Regions from separate parts of the Brotaphodocola sp. genome, predicted to be linked through region 2. Evidence: riboswitches for the same ligand, from Rfam matches in the RefSeq annotation. Region 2 holds a riboswitch; the other holds the start of a gene.
What was found. A riboswitch is a leader RNA that binds a small molecule or an ion and turns the genes downstream of it on or off. The one in region 2 is predicted to bind FMN.
Positions count from the first base shown of each region.

Region 1: it holds a riboswitch for FMN, as region 2 does, so the genes downstream of both, AC4EVX_RS10035 (ECF transporter S component) here and ribD (bifunctional diaminohydroxyphosphoribosylaminopyrimidine deaminase/5-amino-6-(5-phosphoribosylamino)uracil reductase RibD) in region 2, are expected to answer to the same signal.

Region 1 is NZ_CFAHBC010000027.1:25,842-34,706, forward strand. Features, by position in the region: gene AC4EVX_RS10010 (VanW family protein) at 1-1,183, opposite strand, end outside; gene AC4EVX_RS10015 (hypothetical protein) at 1,204-1,329, opposite strand; gene AC4EVX_RS10020 (3'-5' exonuclease) at 1,391-2,113, opposite strand; gene AC4EVX_RS10025 (deaminase) at 2,160-2,660, opposite strand; gene AC4EVX_RS10030 (L-threonylcarbamoyladenylate synthase) at 2,749-3,804, opposite strand; gene AC4EVX_RS10035 (ECF transporter S component) at 3,971-4,597, opposite strand; FMN riboswitch at 5,038-5,172, opposite strand; gene AC4EVX_RS10040 (fructose-1,6-bisphosphatase) at 5,330-7,309, opposite strand; gene AC4EVX_RS10045 (N-acetylmuramoyl-L-alanine amidase) at 7,502-8,209, opposite strand; gene AC4EVX_RS10050 (metallophosphoesterase) at 8,294-8,865, opposite strand, start outside.
Region 2 is NZ_CFAHBC010000022.1:37,509-46,373, forward strand. Features, by position in the region: gene AC4EVX_RS09095 (NUDIX domain-containing protein) at 1-780, opposite strand, end outside; gene ribH (6,7-dimethyl-8-ribityllumazine synthase) at 1,038-1,505, opposite strand; gene AC4EVX_RS09105 (bifunctional 3,4-dihydroxy-2-butanone-4-phosphate synthase/GTP cyclohydrolase II) at 1,679-2,893, opposite strand; gene ribE (riboflavin synthase) at 2,991-3,674, opposite strand; gene ribD (bifunctional diaminohydroxyphosphoribosylaminopyrimidine deaminase/5-amino-6-(5-phosphoribosylamino)uracil reductase RibD) at 3,701-4,897, opposite strand; FMN riboswitch at 5,250-5,365, opposite strand; gene AC4EVX_RS09120 (hypothetical protein) at 5,545-6,900, opposite strand; gene AC4EVX_RS09125 (MATE family efflux transporter) at 7,182-8,519, shown strand; gene queF (preQ(1) synthase) at 8,537-8,865, opposite strand, start outside.

The DNA.
Region 1 (8,865 bases), on a different contig from region 2:
ACTCCACCTTGCGGTTTGCCGGACGAGTCTCCTTTCCGTAAATCGTGAATGTGAGCTTTCGTCCGCTCGTTCCACCCTCAACATAAATCGGAGTGTCATATGGATTTGTGATCTTAATATCCTTGTAGGTTCCCGCGATCGCCGCATCCATCGACGGCTTTACATAATTGACAATCATAGAGTGATTCTGTCTCTGTGTGATCGTCAGCTCAGCCATCAAAGAGGCATCATAAAGTGTCGTCGCAATCTGGCAAACACCGCCTCCGACGCTGTCGACAACCTGTCCATTCTCATAAGCTGCAGCTGTGAAGTATCCATTATCGGTCGTAAACGGACTCATGCACTCATATCCGGAGAGCGTATCTCCCGGCATCAAAATTTTTCCGTTGATCTTCTTCGCCCCGTTTGCAAGATTCTTTGAGCGCGCCTCTCCACTGCTCGAAAAATCGGTCGTGCAGGTGCCGAGCACATCTTTGATGCTCTTCAAATCATCTTCCTTGATTCTCGGCTCTTCCTCATTCACCACAGCGCTGACCTTAATTACCATACCGTCGGCATCTTCCGCCGGCACTGCCTCTGCAGTAGCAGTGTCCGTCGTCTTATTTTCCCCGCCGGTTCCAGAGGCTCCACCTGTCAGCGCCTCATCGATCGCCTGACTCGTCGCATCGAGATCAACCACCTTTCCGGAGCTTCCCGGAGTAATCTTAAAGGTTCCGTTCTCACGGACAATCGACGCATCCACCGGCGCGCCCACAATTCCGGCACACGTTTTCTTAATGAACGCATCCACCTTCTCCTCATCCACAGATGCCTCGATCTCAATGTGAACCGGATTCTTTTCCAGATCCTTCGTTCCCATATATCGACGGATCAGATTGCCCTCAAGTGCATGACTCGCGGCCTCCTCAACGACATTCTCATTGCTCCAGGCATATCCCAAATCACGCGCCGTCGTCTCCACCGTCATTCCGTCCACATCGAGGGAGATCGTTCTATCCGAAAGCCCGTCCACATAGGTCGCGACTTCCTCCTCCGCCTTCTCCTTTGTGAGTCCTCCCAGACTGAACTCACCGACATAGATTCCATCCGGTATGGTTTTCTCCTCTGCATACGCCGGCACTGCAGAACTGATTCCTGCAACCGCAATCAGAGCCATACCACTCAGCAATCTCAATTTTCTCATATATTCTCTGCTCCTCTTATTTACTGGAACACGCTGATGAGCGTTCCCGCTACCATCGGAACCACCATCGCAAGAATCAGGATGATGACAATCACTCCCGATACGATTCTCTTTGTTTTATTCTTATTATTATGTGAGTTTGCCATGATACATGAACCTCTCTTTCTTTTTCATCTTATTTTTTTCTTGTTCCAAATACACCCGCGCTCATTTTTTGACAATCCTGCCGTATTGCAAAATCAACTGATCATGAAGTCTTGAGGCTTCGCTACGGCTCAATTCTTCAAAGCGCACAGGTAAACTTATTTTATGATATTTTATAAAATACCGCAAGTCTTCTTTTTGCTTTTCCGATGCCGGCTGATCCCGTTTTACCTTGTAAATAAGCGGTTTTGGAACAAAAAGCTCCGGCTTGTTCTGCCCGAATCGTCTCGCAATCTTTGTATACAATCTCACCGTGTCCCACGCATCCGAGCATGCCCGATGTGCCCGCTCCCGCTCAATCCCAAAAAACGCACAGGCGACAGCTAGGTTTTTCCTCTCCTCCACCGGCATAAATGCCCGGCAGAGCGCAAGCGTATCAATTCCGTTCCGCTCAAAAGATTCCCCCTGATTTACTGTCGCCCGTTTCAGAAAACGGTAATCAAACATCACCTGATGCCCCACAATCGGAAGTTCTCCACAGAATTTCAAAAATTCATCGAGAACCTCCCCGATCATCGGCGCTTTTTCCACCATCTCATCCGTAATTCCGGTCAGATCAGATACAAAATCGGGAATCGGACATCCGGGATTGACTAACTGCTGATACTCTCCCGCGACCTCTCCATTCTCCACGCGAATTGCGCCGATCTCGATAATCCGATCTTTCTTTGGATCAAGTCCCGTCGTCTCAAGATCAACCGCCACAAAACTCAACTGTTCTGCCAAATTTCCCTGATCACATTCCCATTTTTTCTCAGATTTTTCAGATTTTTCAGACATCGATCTCAATCTTTCTTCCACTGCACTCATACTGGTAATAGCGAACACCCGCTGCATTTAACATGCGCTTTGACGCACGGACAGACGGAGAATCCGGATACTTGTCTTCCTTATAGATAATCGTCTGAATTCCTGCCTGAATGATCGCCTTCGCACACTCATTGCACGGGAACAGCGTCACATAGAGCTTGCTTCCCTCAAGGCTTCCGCCCCGATAATTCAAAATCGCATTGAGCTCACTGTGCGTCACATAGAGGTATTTTGCACTGTACGGATCTGTCGTCTCCGCCTCTTTTCCCCACGGGAACTCATCATCGGAACAACCCTTCGGAAATCCATTGTATCCCATCGACATGATTTTGTTATCCTGGCTGACGATGCAGGCTCCTACCTGCGTGTTCGGATCTTTCGATCGACGACCGGAAAGGTCTGCAATTCCCATAAAATACTCATCCCAGGAAATGTAATCCCGACGCTTCTTCGTCTCTGACATAAAATTCTCCTTTTTCTATTTTTTATCTTTTTTGGTGCACGATTATCTTTCTCAAACTCAAATTATCTCTTATCTGTCTTTTGTCTCCTCAGACTTTCAGGATATGGTATCCTGCCGCCTTTGTCAGACGGTTCATGATCGCCTGACCGAGATGATCTTTAGAGAAACTCTCCGAATAAATCACATCGACATCGAGATCATCAAACTCTCTGAGAACAGCAAACAGGTTGTGGGCGATCGTCTCTTCCTTTGCACGCTCTCCGACACTGCGGACAAGTCCGTCCGGATAGCTCGACCGGCTCTCATCGGTGCAGATCACACCTACCCGCAGATTCTGCTCAAGTCCTTCTTTTACAAGCTCATTGATCTTGTTTGCGACTGCCTCTGCCTCGCCCTCCACAAGTGTCATCTGTGCATGAGGAGCGTAGTGGCGGTACTTCATGCCCGGAGCCTTCGGATGAAAATCAGCAGTTGGCGGTCCCTGAATCGCCGGATCGATCTCGACATGACCGACGGTCTTTTCAAGCATCTCCATCGTCACAGCTCCCGGACGAAGAAGCGTCGGCACCTCACCGGACACATCGACAATCGTCGACTCCACACCGATTCCGACCGGACCTCCATCAAGAATCATCTCAATTCTTCCATTCATATCCTGCCATACATGCTGAGCTGTCGTCGGACTTGGACGACCGGAAGTATTCGCACTCGGCGCTGCAACCGGAACCTTCGCAAGATGAATCAGACGGTTTGCAACCGGATCGCTCGGCATCCGCACCGCCACGGTCTCAAGACCACCCGTCGTTCCATACGGCACGATACTGCTCTTCGGAAAAATCATCGTCAACGGTCCCGGCCAATATGCCTCGGCAAGTTTTCTTCCCGCTTCCGGAATTTCCTTCACAAGGGGTTCAAGCTCCTCCATGCAGGAAATATGCGCGATCAGCGGATTGTCCGACGGACGCCCCTTCGCCGCATAGATTTTTTTCGCTGCCTCCTCATTCAGAGCATTCGCACCGAGTCCATAAACTGTCTCCGTCGGAAATGCTACAAGCCCTCCATCCCGAAGAATCTGCGCTGCCTCCGCCAGCTCCTCATCTCGTATCTCTGCTGTATCCTGTATTTTCACCATCTTTGTTTCCATTGGTGTGTTCCTCTTTTCTTTTTCAGATAAATATTTCCCAATATCATATCTCGTATCATATCACAAAAAAACCGGAAAGGAAATATAAAGCCTTCCTTTCCGGTTTTTCCAGATTCTGCTATTTATTATGTTCTTTATCTTATTGTTCTACATCCTTTATGCGAAGTTATGCCCGAACGCCCCGTCTCGCCTGACTGGCTGTGCTGTGAATCACAACACTGACTCTCTTATACACAAGAGCGGTGATCAGGGAAACCACAATGCCCTTTACCACATTGAACGGTCCCACACACAGAAGAGCGAACGTCCACACATTGCTGACTGCCGGATTGATCTGTGCTCCCATCGAGATGATCGTGTCAAGTGGCATGAAGTGAGAATAGAACGGAAGCATCACGACAGCATTGAGGACAACTCCTGCCATTGCCATCAGAATCGTTCCAACTGTCATTCCAATTCCGGCGCCTTTCTTCGTGCGATTGAAGTGGTAAATCAATCCTGCCGGGATCACAAGTGCACATCCAATCGTAAAGTTCGCAAACTCTCCGACAAATCCGGTGCTCGTCGGCTTAATCACGAGCTTCACCAGAATCTTCACTGCCTCAATCACAATCCCTGCAACCGGTCCAAGTGCAAAGCTCCCGACAAGTACCGGAACCTCACTGAAATCAAGTCCGTAAAAACTCGGTGCCAGAAATACGAGCGGCACCTCAAACATCATCAGCACACCCGCCAGCGCGCCGAGCATTCCCATCAATACCACATTTCTTGTCGTAAACAGTTTCTCTCTCATTGTTGACTCCTCCTCTTGCCATGATGTAAGTTCCTTTCAGTCACAGCACATCCGTCCTCGCCTTCTGAGTACTTTCACTTTCTTTATGAAAAAACTTCACCCAGAAATAAATTTTTGATGCACCGCAGGGAGTATCATGCGAAACAAATGAGTGTTTGAGTCGACGCTCGCAGAATATTTTTCATGAACACAATCTTCCATCTTTTATGCTTCTATGAATAAAAAAGAATGTGCCCTGGCACATTCTCGCGCCGAGGCGCGGTTGCTTCGGCAACCATCTTCCCCTGCGCCGAGTGCGCATCCTCGCGGAGCGTTTTTGTATGATAGGACGCAATTTCCTATCATATCAAAAAGCCCCAGATTTGCTTGAAATCTGGGGCTTGCTTTTTGAGTGAAGATCTGTCACTTTCTAACTCTCTATATTCTGACATCTATTCGCATAATCTCTTCTTTCATCCAGACTTTACTGTCGGTTCCGGAATCTCACCGGATCAGCCACTTGCGCAGGTCGCGGACTTCTCTTCTCTCAAAGAGTCACCGCCGGTGGGGAATCGCACCCCGCCCCGAAGAACTTATTTTTTATTTATTTGCTGTCAGTATAATCACTTTTTCCTGTCTCGTCAATCCTTTTTTACAAAATCTGTTGCCGTTTGTGCCACACATGAACGGTAACGAAGATTTTTATCACAAAACTCATTCCCATCCATGCGCAATACCCACAACAAAAATGCTTTATCTCTGACCATTTGAATTGTGAGACGGGAACTTCTCGATGATACGTCCACTTCGGTATGCCTCAAGCAGATACTCAAGATCTGCAATATCCGCTTTAAGTTTCCGTCCGCTGTCCGTATCTCCGACGAGCTCCCTCTCCGTCGATCTCTGAATAATCACACTGTCGGAGTGAATGTCACTCTCATTCTCGATCGCAGACTCGGTCGACTCAAACGGCTTATGCGCCGCAAGAATCAGTCCGTAAGAATTGTAAATCAGTGTATATCCGGCGATTCCGGTCTCCTTCTGGTAAGCGCGCGAGAAACCACCGTCAATAACGAGAACCTTTCCTCCACACTTGACCGGGCTCTCTCCATTCTTCGTCTTGACCGGAACATGACCGTTGATGATGTGACCGTCCTCTGGTGACAAACCAAATTCCTCAAGAATCCTGTTTGCAACCTCCTCGTCCTCGATCAGCGTGTAGTATGGATTCTTCTTCTCCCTGTGTGTCTCCTTCTCCGCGAGGAAATACCGCTCAAATGTCGCCATCTTCGTCTTTCCAAACAGCGGGGAATTCTCGTGAAGCCAGATATACCACATCAGATCACGACCGCGCTTGCGCTCCACAAGATCCTCTGCGACAAAGCCTTTTCGGATATACTCATCAAAAAACTCGTAGAGAGATCTGCCACTGCAACGATGTCCGTAAAGCTCCACCTCGCGGAAACTGCCGTTCTCATTTAACGGCACACAGCCGTGAAAGAGCAGATTTCCGTTGTATACTTTGTACAGACTTCCCTTTGCAAGCAGGAAACGCATGTGTTCCTGAAGTTTTTCACACTTCTGGAAGGCATTCTCGAGACGCTCCATCACCTGCTCCTCGGCATCACTCAGGCGATACGGGGCTTTCGGATCTACAGTTGGGAAATTCATATCCAGAAGTTTATATTCTTTTCCGTCGAGCGTGATCACACCGCGCTCATAGTCAATGCGGTGAAGAAGCGCACGCCCCTCCAGACCGAACTCCGGATGCTCCTTGCTCATCTGTCCCTCGACCTTGAACTGAATGATTGAGATCGCCTTGTGCATCTTTAAGTTCATCTCTCTCTCATTCTTGTTTTTCGGAGGCTCCCCTTTCAGTGCAAAACAGGTACACGGATCATTCTCATACGCCTGCATCGCAAATGTCGCAAGCGGAAGAAGATTGATTCCATAGCCCTCCTCCAGAATATCCAGATTGCCATAACGGGCACAGATTCGGAGTGCATTTGCAATGCAGGCTCTCTGTCCGGTCGCTGCTCCCATCCAGAGTACATCGTGATTGCCCCACTGTACATCCACGGAATGATATGCCATCAGATCATCCATAATGATGTGCGGGCCTGGACCACGGTCATAGATATCGCCGAGAATATGAAGATGATCGACGACAAGTCTCTGAATCAGTTCACACAGAGCCGCGATAAAATCCTCCGCTCTTCCAAGACGAATGATCGTCTGCACAATCGCATCGTAGTAAGATTCCTTGTCTCTGACATCGTCCTTCTCAGTAATCAGCTCCTCGATCACATACGCAAATTCCGGCGGAAGTGCCTTGCGGACCTTTGATCGCGTGTATTTGCTGGCAGCTCTCTTGCTGACTGCAATCAGACGGTAAAGCGTGATCTTATACCAATCCTTCTTGTTCTTTGTCTTTGCGAGAATCCGTGCCATCTTCTCGCGCGGATAATAAATCAGGGTTGCTAACGTGCGCTTATCCTGATCGCTCAGCGTTGTTCCGAATACCTCGTTCACCTTACGTCGCACAGCACCCGAACCGTTCTTGAGCACATGGGCAAACGCCTCATACTCTCCGTGCACATCCGTCAAAAAATGCTCGGTTCCCTTTGGCAGGTTCAAAATTGCCTCCAGATTGATGACTTCCATCGATGCGGCTGCAATCGTCGGATACAGTTCTGACAATCTTTCCAGATATCTTGTCTGTAAATCGTGCATACCCCAAACTCCTTCCTTTTCTTCTCCCCTCATCACTTTCTGCCATGTATACAATGTATCTTTATTATAACAGATTTGGAGACTTCCAAAAAGAGTTTTGCCTTATGTACCTTCCAAAGTGCATGTTATCCGTTACTGTTCACACGCCCTGCAAACGGTACATGATGTATGGCACAAATGGTAACGCCCCAATCATCTCTGATTCAAATATTCCAGAATTCCGACATGAATTGTCCACGCAAGTCGATCCTGGTATTCCTCTGTCTTTAACTTTTTCGTTTCCTCCCAGTTTGAGAGGAAACCACACTCCACAATCGCAGAGACGCACTTCACATTTTTGAGCAGATAATAACTCCCATTTGCCTTTGCAAGTCTCGTATTCTTATCCCTTAAGACATAATCAAAGCGTTTCTGCAAAATCTCCGCCAGTTTCTTTCCCTCCTCCGAGTTGGAAAAGTAAAAGACCTGACCACCAGAGATTGCTTCCTGATGATAACTGTTCTGGTGAATGCTGACCATGAGATCTGGCTTTTCTTCGTTGATCTTCGCACAGCGATTTCTCATATCGGCCGTCTTCTTCTGCGTATCGGTCTCCTCATAAAGTCCTCTGTCATCCTCACGAGTCAAAATCACCTCCACATCCGATGCCTCGAGATAATCTCTTAATTTTTTCGCAATGCTTAAATTGATCTCCTTCTCCGGTGTTCCATCGACCGCAATTTTTCCCGGATCATTGCCCCCATGACCTACATCCACACAGACCACCGGGTGCTTTTTTCCAGAAGCCTCTGCCATTGCCTCCCGGTTATCCAGAGTAAGCTCTCCTGCCCTTTGCGAGATCAGAAAGACTGCCATCAGAAAGAGGATTGCCATCAGATGTTCCGCTCTTCGATTCTTCACGCCACACCTTTTCGGACTGTTCTCTCTCCTATTATATCTTTCCGACTGGAGGAAAAGACATTGCAGTTAAAAAATACATTCCGGTTACTTGCTTCTCAACAGATTATAATCCGTTTTTGCGTCTCTCAAAATATACTCGATGTATTCCGGCAGCTCTGTAAGCGCATTGTTGTCCATCCAGAGCTCATATGCCGGATCTTGATACGCCTGTTTGCAAATCCGATAAGCCGTTCCCTGATAGTAGGCATCATTCAGATCCGCATAATAATCCGACATCTGCTTCTTCTGCGCATCCGTCAAACCTGGAATATTTTCCAGTGCTTTCTGGGACTGATTATAAAATACCTTTCTCAGAAATTCTCCCTGAAACTCATCAAAGTTCAGAAGATCTGCCTTCTTGCTTCCATGTTCTTTCGCCCACTTTTCGACATCCACCGCCCAGGTTCGATAATAAAATTCTCCGTCCGGGGAATAGCTGAGCACTCCATACTTGCATCCCGGTGTCGCCAGCGAACTCGTCACCATCTCAGGAAGTCCTTTATTATCAGAGGAACGCTTATAATGCTGAACATGGAGATGACCGCTGAGGAAAAACGGTGCATCCCACTCTTCAAGGAGATCCACAAGCTGTTCTCCATGTTCAATCGTGCAGTCAT
Region 2 (8,865 bases):
GATAAAATGAAGCTGATCGGCTGTCGCCCGAATTCCAAGCTCCTCTCTCAGCTCGCGCACTGCCGTCGGCAGATACTCCTCCCCCGCCGACAAATGCCCCGCTGATGAGATGTCATAGCACCCCGGATACGAATCTTTCTGCTCACTCCGCTTTTGAAGAAGCACCTCATATCCGCATCCGCCATTTGCATTCGGGCGAACCACCCAGATATGCGCCGTTCCATGCGGACTTCCGTCCCGATGCGCGACCCCCCGCTCCCTGCGAACTCCGGTCTTTTCCCCTGTCTTTTCATCAAGCACATCAAAAAGTTCCATCTCTTTTCCATCGAGCGAAGCAGAAACCAGACCGCCTTTTCCATCATAGACAAGCTTGAGCGAGAAAAAGTCGGATCTCTCATTTAATAATCGGAAAAAGATCTTGTCTCCCTCCCAGATGTTCAGTTTGAGCGCTTCCTCCTTATCGACCCACGCAAGCTCGCCCTCGTCGCACGCAATCGGCTCTCCCGTAAATGCATCTGCGGTGAACAGCGACATATACTCTGTCTCACCATCTCCAGAAACAAAGGTCACAATCGCACGATACTTCCACGAAGTCAGCGTGTATCCAGTCTCCTCCCGGACTTCCCGAAGCACACACTCCTCCGGACTCTCATCCGCCTCAAAATGCCCTCCAACTCCGATCCATTTATCCTTATTTATATCATTCTTTTTTACGGTTCGGTGCAACATCAAATATTGACCGTCTTTCTCTATATAACACAAGGTGCTCAACGAGATCATTTTTTCTCTATCTCCTCTCCACTGGCAAATTATTTCTTCTTGCCAATCTTGTCTCACCAAAAAGTGAACTACCCCGACTTAAAAAATCCGGTTTCTTACATAGCAAACAGCAAAAGGGAGCCGGTTTTCTGACTCCGACTCCCTCCATTATATCACATACTCGCACACTCGTGCTAGCGCACTTATCGCGCACTTATTGCATATTTATCGCACGTTTATCTGCCCGATCACACAGGCGTGATAACTCTCTCTCCCTCTTATTTCTCAATCTCGCGAATCAGATTTACCATCTCAATCGCACTCAGTGCACAGTCATATCCCTTATTTCCTGCCTTTGTTCCCGCACGCTCAATCGCCTGCTCAATATTTTCTGTTGTCAGGATACCGAAGAGAACCGGAATTCCGCTATCCAGAGATACGCTCGCGATTCCCTTTGATACCTCGTTGCACACATAATCGTAATGGCTTGTATTTCCGCGGATCACAGCACCCACACAGATGACCGCATCGTACTTTCCACTCTTTGCCATCTTCGACGCGATCAGCGGAATCTCAAATGCTCCCGGCACCCACGCAACATCAACCTGCGCCTCGTCCACGTTGTGACGTTTAAGACCGTCGAGTGCACCACCGACAAGCTTGTTCGTGATAAACTCATTGAAACGGCTTGCTACGATTCCCACACGAATTCCCTCTGCTACTACTTTTCCTTCCAGTACTCTCATGATTATTTCCTCCATTTTCTTGTTTTCTTCATCTTTTCTTGTTTTCACAATTTTTTATCTCATTTTCTATTTGATTACTTTTTTATTACTGTCTGCTTTCTGATTTCTAAGTTTTTTATTTTTTCGAATCTTTGAGTTTCTAAGCAGGTTTACACGAATACTCTCTCCATGTCTTAAATATTTAACAGATGTCCCATTCTCTGCTGTTTGGTCTTCAGGTAAAACCGGTCATAGCGCGTCGCCTGCATCTCGATCGGAACCCGCTTTGTAATCTTCATTCCAAACTCTTCCAATTGGTAAACCTTATCCGGATTGTTCGTCAGAAGATTCAGGCTCTTTACGCCGAGATCACGAAGAATCTGCGCTCCGATGTAGTATTCTCTCTCATCTCCACCAAATCCGAGTGCAAGATTTGCCTCAAGCGTATCCATGCCTTTTTCCTGAAGCTCATAGGCTCTGAGCTTATTGATCAGACCGATTCCACGTCCTTCCTGACGCATATAGAGCAGAATTCCGCGTCCCTCTTTCTCAATCTGCGTCATTGCCGACGCAAACTGCTGTCCACAGTCACAGCGCAGAGAGCCAAACACATCTCCTGTCAGACATTCCGAGTGAACACGACAAAGCACATCCTTCCCATCTCCGATCTCGCCCTTCACAAGCGCAACGTGATGCTCTCCATTTAAGCGATTCACATAACCGTAAGCCGTAAATTCGCCGTATTTCGTCGGCATCTTTGTCACAGTCACTCGGTCAATCAGACAATCATGGATCTTTCGATATTCCTGAAGATCCTTGATTGTAATAAAGGTGAGATTCCATTTTTTCGCGAGTTCCCGAAGCTCTCCGGTTCGCATCATCGTACCGTCCTCTCTCATGATCTCACAGCAAAGTCCGCAGGCTTTAAGTCCCGCAAGACGACACAGATCCACCGTTGCCTCGGTGTGACCATTTCTCTCAAGCACACCATTTTTCTTTGCAAGAAGCGGAAACATATGACCCGGTCGTCTGAAATCCTCCGGTTTTGCATTCTCCGCGATGCAACACATCGCTGTCATTGAGCGCTCCTTTGCCGAAATTCCTGTTGTCGTCGTGATCGCATCGATTGAGACTGTAAACGCTGTTTCATGATTGTCGGTATTGTTAGCAACCATCTGTGGAATCTGAAGTTTTCTTACATATTCCTCCGACATCGGCATACAGATCAGTCCTTTTCCGTGTGTCGCCATGAAATTAATGTTCTCTGTCGTCGCAAATTCTCCTGCACAGATGAAATCTCCCTCATTTTCCCGATCCGGATCATCCGTCACCAGAATAATTTTTCCCGCGCGAAGATCCTCAAGTGCCTGCTCAATCGTATCAAACTTCTCTGTCTGTTTTATTTCCATCGCTGTTTCCTCCACCTTTTTTCTTTATTCAAATTTCTTTATCCAGGTCCAAGCAACGAATTCTCAATAAATCCTTGAATTCTTTTAAAAAATTCTTTTAAAATCCATATTTTTCAAGAAATTCTCTTGTCAGTCCACCACCATCTGTTCCACCTTTGGCTTCATCAGCTTGATCGGTCTTACTGGCTCCATTTTCTGTCGTGAGAAGACGCTCCACATATTTTCCAATCAGATCTGTTTCCAGATTGACCAGATCGCCTCTCTTTCGCTCCCCAAGTGTCGTCACCTGGGCGGTGTGCGGAATGATTGAGACAGAAAAATCTGTCGTTCCAACTTTAGCCACTGTCAGGCTGATTCCATCAATCGCGATCGACCCTTTTTCCACAATATAGCGCAAAAGTCTGGAACTTGCCTGAATTGTGTACCAGACAGCATTGTCATCTTTCCAAATCTCCTCAATCCGTCCAGTTCCATCGATATGACCGGAAACCATATGACCACCAAATCGTCCTCCCGCAAGCATCGCCCGCTCCAAATTTACCCGTTTTCCCGGTTTGGCATCTGATAATGAAGAGCGGTTCAGTGTCTCATGCATCACATCCGCCGTGAAGCGATTTTTCTGAAACGAGGTTACCGTCAGGCAGACTCCATTGACGGCAATGCTGTCTCCCAGATGCACATCCTCTAAAATGTGATCTGCACAGATCTCAAGGACTGCGGAGTGTGTGCCTTTTCTGACTGCGATCACACTTCCAACCTCCTCTATAATTCCTGTAAACACGTTTTCCTCATCTCCTCTCATTCACATCATCCACAGTTTGCTCGATCATCTTCATCTGTCCCACTGTCATTATCCTCTCCGTGCTCGATCTCGCCCTCAATCAGGAAATCCTCTCCAAGTCTTGTCACTGTCATAGTGTCTGCGCGGAGTCTGACTGCCTGTTTTGGTGTTCTCACACCCTCCCCCTCAATCGGTGTCTTTGCTTTTCTTCCTCCAAAAAGTTTCGGTGCAAGGTAAGCCTGCACATGATTGACAAGTCCGGCATTCAAAACAGACCAGTTGAGCGTTCCCCCGCCTTCAAGGAGAATACTGTCAATTTTCATTTTTCCAAGTTTTTGCATCAGATCGTTCAGATCAAGATGACCGTCTCGCTCTTCTGTCACCAGAACCTGGCATCCGCTCTGCTCATACAAGGTTTTGCGCTCCGCATCCTGACAACAGGTGGCAAGAATGACTGGGGCACTCTCTCTGTCCGCCGTCTCCACAATCTTGGAAGTGAGCGGTGTTCGAAGATGCGTGTCGCAGACAATGCGAATCGGATTTCGCCCACCCGCGATTCGACAAGTCAACAGCGGATCATCCGCAAGCACCGTTCCGACTCCCGCCATAATCGCCGTATAGCGGTTTCTTTGCCCTTGTACATGTGCTCTCGCCTGCTCTCCCGTAATCCACTTCGATGCGCCTGTCGCAGTCGCAATCTTTCCATCGAGTGTCATCGCATATTTCATCACGACATACGGAAGTCCTGTGCGGATATACCAGAAAAATATCCGATTGAGTTCTCTGCACTCCTGTTCAAGCACATGCTCGGTGACCTGCACGCCGTGATTTCGTAAAATCTCAATCCCCTTTCCGGCGACAAGCGGATTCGGATCTCCGCTTCCAACCACGACTCTCGCAATCTTTGCCTCGAGAACCGCCAATGTGCACGGTGGCTGTTTGCCATAATGACAGCACGGTTCAAGTGTCACATAGAGAGTCGCTCCCTCCGGAGACTCGGTACACGAGGCAAGCGCATTTCGCTCTGCATGCGCTTCGCCGTATCTCTCATGATACCCGCTCCCAATGACCTCTCCATTTTTTACAAGAACCGCGCCGACTAACGGATTCGGAGAAACTCGCCCCGTCCCCTTTTTTGCAAGTTCAAGCGCCATCCGCATATATTTCTGATCGATGTTGTTCTGCTCTATATCATTCTGCTTTGTATCATTTTGATCTGCCACTTCTCACTCCCTGCCTTTCTTCTTTTCCTTGAATCCAACAGGAGCTCGTCTTAGAACATTTTCCTCTGTTCAGGACATTTCTGATTTCCATTTCAATCTGTTTTAAGGTTTTAACATCTCGACACACTCAAAATATTCAAATAAACTTTTCTTTTAAATTCTCGTCTTATTGCTTATCAGCCTCTCATAATCTCATAAATACAAAAAGCTCTGGAATTTTCATTCCAGAGCGATGATATTCTGTGACTGATCAATCTTTTGTCTGATATCGAGTTCATATCTAATCTGATCCTGATACCTAACGGATATCCAAATAGTTCTATCTGTCTATTCTGCGTATGTGCGATTGTGTCATAATCTTCTTTCATCCAGACTATACTGTCGGCCTCGGAATTTCACCGAATCATGCCTTACGGCTCGTGGGCTATCACCACCGGTGGGGAAACACTCCCCGCCCTGAAGACGTTGTTCTGTTGTTGATTTTTAATATACTCCCCTCTCCTTCATTTGTCAATCTATTTTTCAGACTTCTTTTCTCAATAGTCTGACAACATATTATCTTACGGCACTTTCGGTTCCAAAAGTGCCTACCTCTGAACAGCAGCGAACAACATTACGCTTCATACGGAGTTTTCAGATTGGCAGAATCAATCCACAAAGGCTTTCACCGCTTTCTCAAGCCCTGCATCATCCGTTCCACCTCCAAAATCAAGAATCACCAGGCGATTTTTATCACTCAGCACCACCTCATCCACAGCAACTGCCGTCGCCTCCTCTTTTCGGATCGTGTAACGACACCAGATCACCTTCACATTCTCTGGAAGATTCAAAAAGGTCTCCGTCTCAGGAAGTTCCTGTTCGCTCTGCTCCCACAGATCAGTCATATCCTTGGGATAATTTTTCTTTGTCTGACTGATCACCCATGGAATCGGGCTCTTGAAAATCGTCACTCCAACCGGATTTCCTGCACCATTCACACGCATATCGCTCGTCTGATAACTTGCAAACACGGTATGCTTCTCGTTTAAGTTGCTTAAATTACTCGGATTGCTCGAGTGATTTAAATTTGAGTCTATCTCCGTCTGACTTTTTTCTTCCGCCCGCATGAAGTACCCAACCATCGCATTGCACAGTGGAAATGCGATCATGCTGATCACGACAACACCCACAAAATAACCGATCCAGTCTTCCCTGTTGTTTCCACTTCCGTTTTCACGAATCCATCTCTGCATGAACAGAACAATCCCAAACATAAGAAACATAGAGACCATACCGCTGATAAAAACCGGCAGAGAAACCGCATACAGTGCTGACAAAATGATGAAAATCAGGAAAATCCACGTTGCCTGCCCGATTTTTCTCCATTTCAGTCGCCGGTTCACCTCCGTTGCCGTAAGTTTCTCTGGAGATATCGACTGCTTCCCGCTCCTCCTCAGAATCTTATTCTTTCTGTGCACCCACAACATAAGTCGAACATAGAGCATGCCCCAGGAAACCATGATCATCGTCGTCACAATCACAGAGAGGAAATTCAAGGGATCTGCAAGCACAACTCCCGGATTTTGTAAACTCCGACACAAAATCCAGCAATTCAAAACAATCAAAATGGGATACAGAATTCGCGTCGACCAACCCCACACAAGAGATTTCTGGATCTCAAACTGCCTTGCCTCGCTCATCTCTTCTGTCCGCTTCACATTCTCATCTGTCGTATAGAAAACCTGCCAGTTTATTCCCCTGCACTGGAACTTCCATCCCGAATCTTCACACCGCTCCTGAAACTTCTTTTCCGCCCATGAATCTACTCCCGTCAATGTCGAGCTTCCCGGAACGAGAACAGTTGCATATCTTCGCTTTTCCGGCTTTCCATAAGAAAACTTGATCCCGAAATTGCCAATTTTCTCCGGAAACCATCCCTGCAATGCCTGATCCTCCAGATACTGTTCAAATAGGTCTGCCTCCCACGCTGAAAAACTCCACCAAACTCGTTTCTCCTGTCTCATCGCTCCGCCTCCCTTCCATTGACCCTTCGTTTGATTTTATTATACAGAATTTGGTTCAGTCATTACAAGAACGAAGGACTTACTCTTTCCTTACATTTTCGTTACCGGATTTCAGAGATTCTTTTCTTTTGGTGGATTTGACGTTGCAGAGAAAAAGATTTTGCTGTACAATCTGCTGTGCACGAATCAACATAAAAAACAAATCAGAAACTAAGAAACAAAGAAAAAGAAAACAAGAAAATAAAAATGATTTTACATACGAAAGGATTTAAATTTTACTTATGAAAGACCTCACAAAGGGATCTCCCGCCAAAAATATGCTGGAATTTGCGCTCCCAGTTGCGCTCGGGAATCTGTTTCAGCTCTGTTACAGCCTTGCTGACACCCGCGTTGTCGGCAGTACGCTCGGAGAGACCGCGCTTGCCTCTGTCGGTGCAACTACCTCGATCAGCACGCTTTTCATTGGCTTTCTGTCCGGACTCACAAACGGTTTTGCCATTCTGATCTCTCGGCAGTTTGGTGCAAAAGATGAGCGCGGAGTGCACCGATTCGGAGCCGGAAGTCTGCTTCTCGGCACTCTGACCTCCATTCTCCTTACTGTTCTCTGTGTTGCCGGACTTCCGACCCTGATGAGAATCCTCAATGTTCCGGATACCCTGTTGCCACAGTCCACCTCTTACATTCGAGTGGTACTTCTCGGACTCTCTGCGACGATGCTCTACAATGCCTGCGCTTCAATTCTTCGCTCCGTCGGAGATACGACAGCCCCACTCCTGTTTCTAATTTTTTCAGCCGTTTTGAATGTTGGACTGGATCTGTTCTTCATCCTCGTCCTCAAACTCGGCGTCGCCGGAGCTGCGTGGGCGACGGTTCTCGCCCAGTCGCTCTCCGCGATTCTGAGCCTGATCTACATGTTCCGGCGTTATGAAGTCTTTCATTTTAGTTTGAGCGATTTTCGCATTAGTCTTGACGAAGTCCGCGAACTCTATACCTCCGGACTTTCGATGGCAACGATGATGTCCCTCGTATTTTTCGGAACCCTGGCTCTCCAGTGTGCAATCAATACGTTCGGACAGGATATCATCGTCGCTCACACCGCAGCCCGCAAAATCACGGAATTTTTCATGCTTCCATTCAGTGTCATGGGTGTCACTATGGCGACCTACTGCGGACAAAACATGGGAGCGGGAGCCCTTGACCGCATCCGGACCGGTATCCACCATGCACTGATTCTGACCTGGGTCTGGTCCCTCGGCATGATTCTTTTAAGTTACACCGTAGCTCCACGCCTGATCTATCTTGTGACAGGGTCAGAAAATCCGACGATTCTTGCGACTGCCACACGCTACTTGAAATTTGACACCCTGTTCTACTTTGCTCCGGCTGGAATCTCTATCTTAAGAAACGGACTTCAGGGCATGGGCGATCATGTCACACCGATCGTCTCAAGCAGTATCGAGCTTGTCGGAAAAATTGTGGCATCTGTGGTCCTCGCAAGAATCTTCCAGTACTGGGGCATCATCATTGCAGAGCCGATCGTCTGGATTTTCATGGTGATTCCGCTGATTTGCAGTATGCATAATCTGCTTTCCAAGAGATCGGCTCCTCAACCTCACTGACCAGTAACCCGAACCAATCAGCGATTGTCCACCTTCTCCGGATACAGATCATGCTGAGACAGTCTCTGCCATGCAACTTCCTCCCAGCGCGTTCCCGGCTTTCCATAGTTGCAGTACGGATCAATGGAAATGCCACCGCGCGGAGTGAATTTGCCCCAGACCTCAATATACTTCGGGTCCATCAGACGAATCAGATCCTTCATGATCACATTCACGCAATCCTCATGGAAATCCCCATGATTTCGAAAACTAAACAGATACAGTTTCAGCGACTTGCTCTCAACCATTCTCTCGCCCGGAACATAGGAGATCGTGATCGTCGCAAAATCCGGCTGTCCGGTGATCG